One region of the Paenibacillus sp. GCM10027627 genome, then DNA from elsewhere that is predicted to be linked to it. Evidence: predicted binding sites of a transcription regulator. Region 1 holds the regulator's gene; the other holds the start of a gene.
What was found. The regulator LexA, encoded in region 1, represses DNA repair genes until DNA is damaged. The targets are predictions, from matches to a motif close to CGAACATATGTTCG.
Positions count from the first base shown of each region.

Region 2: the regulator LexA is predicted to act here: its motif matches at 1,329-1,342, upstream of ACFQZE_RS08210 (DNA polymerase IV).

Region 1 is NZ_JBHTHB010000001.1:714,535-717,705, reverse strand. Features, by position in the region: gene ACFQZE_RS03420 (hypothetical protein) at 1-486, opposite strand, end outside; gene ACFQZE_RS03415 (DUF896 domain-containing protein) at 529-723, opposite strand; gene ACFQZE_RS03410 (LysM peptidoglycan-binding domain-containing protein) at 913-1,287, opposite strand; gene lexA (transcriptional repressor LexA) at 1,445-2,071, shown strand; gene ACFQZE_RS03400 (hypothetical protein) at 2,142-2,513, opposite strand; gene ACFQZE_RS03395 (endonuclease/exonuclease/phosphatase family protein) at 2,575-3,171, shown strand, end outside.
Region 2 is NZ_JBHTHB010000002.1:32,953-36,123, forward strand. Features, by position in the region: gene ACFQZE_RS08205 (YhjD family protein) at 1-55, opposite strand, end outside; gene ACFQZE_RS08210 (DNA polymerase IV) at 52-1,311, opposite strand; gene ACFQZE_RS08215 (hypothetical protein) at 1,561-2,199, shown strand; gene ACFQZE_RS08220 (glycosyl hydrolase family 8) at 2,363-3,171, opposite strand, start outside.

The DNA.
Region 1 (3,171 bases):
GCCGTTTGCTGCGGCAAAACCCTTCAGCTTCTCCGCCATTTCATCCGTTTGGAAACGGTTCAGCAATCTAGAAAACGTCCAGCCCGCGCCTTTATTCGGCATTACCGTCACATATCCGTCTTGAACACGAATCGCTTTAATTGCATCAGCGCTAAGCCTTCTGTCTCCTGAAAAACGACGGGTTTGCACATAGTCTTTGCCGATGGTCAAATAAGGCTTGCGCAAAAAGAAGATTAGAGCAAGCAGGAAATAGGCGCCAATCGTCACCCAGTACATCGTCCCGGTTTCAAATTTGGGGCTCGTTTGAGAGATGAAAATGTAAGCCACAATAAACATAATCAATAGAATCGGGAAAACAAAATTTCTCCCGGTAAACCGGGCAGACTTCTCGGCGTTAAAAACAAGTTGCCCGCCTCCCTGCTTTTTGCGAGTGTGGTTCACTTTGCTCATATTTTTGCGAACTTTGCGTTCCCATGAACGTGACAATATCTTTTCCTCCTTGTAATAACAACTAGACGAACACATAGCTTAGTGCTTTATATTGTCCTCTTCGTCCTCGACATATTTGATAGTGTCCAACTGTTGCCTAAAGTTGCGCTTAAAATTGTTTAGATATTGCTGCCTAAGATCATCCCGTTCCTTTGTTTCCTCATCTGTAAGGCCAACCGTTTTATTTTTCCGCGACAGCTCGTTAATTCGCGCGATTATTTTGTCGATATCCACTTCTGTTTCCACTCCTCTCTAGCTGCAAACACGCTACTCCCTATTTTGACTTTTTAAAGGATGCATTGTCAAGGTATCGCAGCGGACAAGCGGAACAAATAGGCAATAAAAAATAGAGCGAGACAGCCCATTATTGGACTGCATCCCTCTATTCATAAATTCAATGAATTATTCCACTTGAAAAGTAAGTCAAAAGTCCGGAATAATGAGCTTCTGCCCCGGCTTAATCGTTGCGTCTTCTAAGTTGTTCCGGTTCTTTATCATAAAAACCAGATAACCGGTATCATTGCCCTTACTGGCGAGTTGGTTGGCAATCCCCCACAAGGTGTCCCCGCTCTTTACGGTTACGATGCTTTCGTTTTCATGAAGCACGTTTGATCCCGAAGCGTTAATACCTATTAATAGAAAGCTTGAAAACAATAACGCAGCCAACAATAGGCTGGCAATGACTTTTGCCCCATTCCTCTTTAAATGACGAATAAAATGCATGGCTATATTAGGTCTATGCTCTCTGCTGTTGTTATTATGTATTGAACGGTACGAGCTTTCATTTATCATCATCATATTCAGCACCCCAAACATTTGTTCTGCTATTACAATAACACGAACAAATGTTTGCAGTCAATCTTAAATACGAACATTTGTGCTCAGAACTTATGTTTGTACGAACGGCGGTTCTGTGTTATAATTTGACACAACTATACGAATGGAGTTGATACTAGTGTCGAAGCTGTCCAAACGGCAAAATTCGATTCTTGAATTTATTAAGCTGGAAGTTCGGGAGAAGGGTTATCCGCCCTCCGTTCGGGAAATCGCGGAAGCCGTAGGCTTGCTGTCCAGCTCTACTGTTCACGGACATCTGGACCGTCTGGAGAAAAAGGGATTTATTCGTCGGGACCCGACCAAACCGCGGGCCATTGAAATATTAAGCCAAGATGGCGATGGCGAAGACAACGTTATTCCATTCCCAGTCGCACAAGTGCCGATTGTAGGCAAGGTTACGGCCGGCGTACCGATTACGGCGACGGAAAACATAGAAGATTATTTCCCTCTTCCTTCTCACTTCGTTGGCGACAACAATGTATTTATTCTTAACGTCATTGGAGAGAGCATGATCGAGGCCGGTATCCATAACGGCGATTACGTCATTGTCCGCCAGCAGCAATCCGCGAACAACGGAGATATTGTTGTAGCGATGACGGAAGATGACGAAGCCACTGTTAAAACCTTTTACAAAGAAAAAGATCACATTCGGCTTCAACCCGAAAACTCTACTATGGAGCCGATCCGGCTGCATAATGTTACGATTTTGGGCAAAGTCATCGGCCTTTTTCGCGATTTTCATTAGCACAGACAAAAGCAGGGTGTTCCGCAGACTGAAGTCGGCGAAACACCCTGCTTTTTCTATTAGCCTGAGATTAAATACGGCGAAACCCGATAGGCAAAATGCCGGTAGCGCGAATACGGCGAATTTCGCGTTCGGATAAGAAGCGGTCCGAAGAAATTATTGACTCCACGTCGCCGCCGCGAATCAGATTGTCCAGGATGCGAAGATTCGTGTTGCCGCGAAACACTCTAAAGGCTCCACGGAATCTCGTTCTGGAAAACACAACTAAAGTTGCGCCTGCTCTTGGAGAAAAGAATTTCAAGCTTTCAATTCCGTCCAAAATCAAATCCGTATTCCGAATGCCAAGATTGCCTCTTAATATTCTCCGGCGTCCTCGGAAATTTTCATCGGAATAAACCGTCAGCCTGGGAAACGATTGCGATACTTCTACTTCCTTGCTCATTGCTTCATCATCCTCCTTTATTTTGCTACTTAATATGATATGTACGAGCAAATTCGTTGGAATGGATGAAATGGAAAGGTTGATGCACATTTTCATAGAGTGCCTTGTGTTATATAATTGTATGGGCAGAAATATAATCCATTTTTATAAAGCAGATCCGAGAGGGGTTTTTACCATGGAAATAGGGACAGTAAAACGACCGAATCGATATAAATGGTTGAAACGAATTGGGAGTGCAGCAGCAATACCGCTTGCCTTTTTGGCCGCTTTTCTTATTTACATTACCGTCATGGACTATAAACCTGCAGCTAAGGTGGAGCTGCTTTCGGTTGGTCCGAAAAGCGCTGATCCATTAGACGCAAACACTTCTTTTACAATTACGACCTATAATATTGGTTATGCCGGGAACGATCAAGGCCAAGATTTTTTCATGGATGGCGGCTCCATGTCGCGGTCTAGCAGCCAAGGACAGACCGATCGAAATCTATCCATAATGGCAGATTTTCTTAAGACAACCGGTTCTGACATTTACCTGTTGCAAGAAGTCGACAAAAATTCTTCACGCAGTTATGGGATTGACGAGGTCGACTATCTAAGTCAGTTTTTACCCCATTATGAGCATGTTTTCGCGGCAAATTATCGTGTTCCTTGGGTTCCG
Region 2 (3,171 bases), on a different contig from region 1:
GCTCGGTAAGCAACATTTTCGTTTTCCATCTCTCGTTGCCGTCTAATTTGCTCATTTAAAGTGACCTCCGATCTGTTCCGCACGCTCACGAGCCACTCCCGCATCCAACAACGACGATGCCCGCATAATGGCCGCATCTCCAAAACGATCCTTTATTCCGTCCGCTGTCCGCTCCAGGTTATAAATTTTGGCCCGATCGTCAAATAGGTCGAGCTGCTGCACTTCGTCGCTCGATAGTTGGGTTAGCGCAATCATGACATGGCTCGTCGGCAGCCCTTGCCAATGCTCGTCAAAGAGGCGCAGTACGGCAGCCGTCACCTCATGTGTTAAATTAGTCGGATGCGGCAGCGTACATTGTCGGTTGAACACGTTTGCCCGATGTCCGTCCGATTCACCGATCCCTAAAGACACGACACGTCCTTGCACGCCCATATCGCGGGCTCGGCGACACACCTCCATGCATATTTCCAAAATAACGACCTCCACGTCTTCTTTACGGGTATAGAGCGATGCGCGCAAAGTTTTACCGTTATTTACGGATTTTAATGCCCCTCTAATCGACGGTACGACCGGGCTGGGGTCTATGCCGCGTGCAGTTTGCCAATAATACTCCGCTTGGATATCCGATTGTTTGCCCATCATGCGCCGCATTAATTGTTTAAAATCCGCCAGCTCCATCCGGGCGATATCGCCAATCGTATGAATTCCACGCAGAACAAAGCGCTGGGTCATCCGGTTAGCCACCATGAACATTTTATGGACAGGCAGCGGCCACAAATCCCGTTCGATGTTATGTTGATTTAAGCTATAAATACCGTCAGGCCGCTTTTTGGAAAAGTTGTCGGTCGCCGTTTTGGCGAGAATTTTGGTTGGTCCGATGCCGACCCGCGACCATACTCCGGTCGATAAAAGTACGCGCTGCTGTATTTGACGAGCAATGTCTTCCGCCGATCCGTAAATTCCAACCGAGCCGGTCACATCCAAAAACTGCTCATCAATGGAGTACGGTTCAACTAAGTCGGTAAATGATTCAAATATTTCCGTTATTAAAAGAGAAACGGTAATGTAATGCTGCATCCGCGGCTTGATCACGATTAAATCGGGACATAGCGCAAGTGCCTCCCCAACCCTGCTTGCTGTCGTCACGCCTCGCTCTTTGGCTATGGAGCAAGCCGCAAGAATGATTCCGCTTCTACGAGACGGATCGGCGACCGCAACAGGTTTATCCTTATATTCCGGGTGAGCTGCTTTTTCTATTGATGCATAAAACGCCTGACCATCTACGAGCAAAATTGAGCGGTCCTGTTGCATAAGCAAACCCTGCCTTTCGAACATACGTTCTGTATCCGTATTTATTATACACAGAACATACGTTCTTGATGCAAGGAATATTTATATCCTATTTCTTACAAAGCAAAAAAAGCAGCGGATTAGACTTCACTGCTCCTCCATTTTAAAGCCTGGATTATTTTAAGCCTACTTCAGACTTTTTTATTTTGATAGGCATATTTGGAAGGTTGTAGTAATATATAGGATAAATTACCCACTTGGAGGCACACGATGAAAAAACTTCTTATAACAGTCACAGCAACTTTGACCCTGCTCTTATCTGCATGCGGGGCTTCGGAGTCAAAAGATCCAGCAAGAAATGAAACCCAGGATGTCGGGGAAACAGTATCTGAAGCAGCGAATCCAGCCACGACAAATAGAAAATATATGGAAGTAAACAAAGGGCTGTTTAGTAACAAGATCACGATACCGGCAAGTATGCTTGAAGGTCAGGATTTTGACCAAGTTACTGCTGAGGCCAAAAAAAATGGAGCCGACGAGGTTACAAAAAATGAAGATGGATCAATCACTTACAAAATATCAAAATCCGCGTATAAAAGCATACTGAAAGAATATGAGAAAATCGTGCTTGATTATGTAAAAAAATTGAAGACTGGCGAACTATTTGAGTCTATCAAAGACGTGAATCATAATAAATCTTTTTCCGAGTTTACCCTGATCGTAGACCGAACAACATATGATAGTGAAATAGATGGTATGGCATCTGAAGCTATTGCATATGCCGCATCGCCTTACCAAGTCTACAGCGGCGTATCGTCAGAGAAAATGAAGATTACGGTTAGCATCCAAGATGAAGCGACCAAAGAGATTTTTGAAACGAGGGTTTTTCCTGAAGCGTCTGAGCAGTAAGGCTGCCTCCGGGCAGTTTATGCAACTTGTTTGATTGCCTCGAATAAAATCTATGTTGCGTATCCGCACATCCCCTCATTTTGGAAAAGGGGCTGTCCTGCGAGACAGCCCTAACCACAATAAATATAACTTCAATTTTACACTGACTATCCTTACAATACGATTATTCAGCCTTCATAAGATTAAGTAATCTTAATGCAATGACAATAGCTTCAGCTCTCGTAGCCTCGCCATTCGGAATATATTTGTTGCCGCCCCGTCCGTTCACAATGCCAAGCTCTTTAAGCGCATCAATCGCTCCTTTGGCCCATGACGGAATATCCCCATCATCCGCAAAACCGTTTGCATGGCTGGAATCAGTCCCTAGTCCGATGGCTCTAGCAATCATGGCTGCCATTTCGGCACGGGTAATGGCTCTTCCTGGTTGGAAGGTACCATCCGAATAGCCGTTAATAATTCCCGCTTCCACAGCTGCCGCTATACTTTCTTTGGCCCACAAGCCAATTTTACTTTCATCCTTGAACTCAAATGAAGTTCCGTTGCTCCGAAGATTGAACACTCTAGCCAAAATAACGGCAAATTCCGCTCTTGTCATCCCTTTGTCCGGCCTGAATGTTTCATCCTCGTAACCTTTAATAATTCCTTTCTCAACAGCCCGGCGTATATCTTTCTCAGCCCAGTGCTTCTGAATATCTTTAAACTGTGGAAGCTCCTGCTCTGACGGATTTTTAGGCTCTTCGCTCGGATCTTTCGGCGTCACCGATCCGCCTGTTGAGGAAGTTGTGACCAGCCTCATATTGCTCGACTTCGACGCGTTGCCTGCCGCATCGTATGCCATCACTACATAAGCATATTGCTTACTGGCCGATAACCCGGTATCGCGGTATTCCAACTTATTTGTCGTTGCAATTAATTTTCCGTCCCGGTACACTTCATATTTGGCAACTCCCAAATTATCCGTCGCAGCCAGCC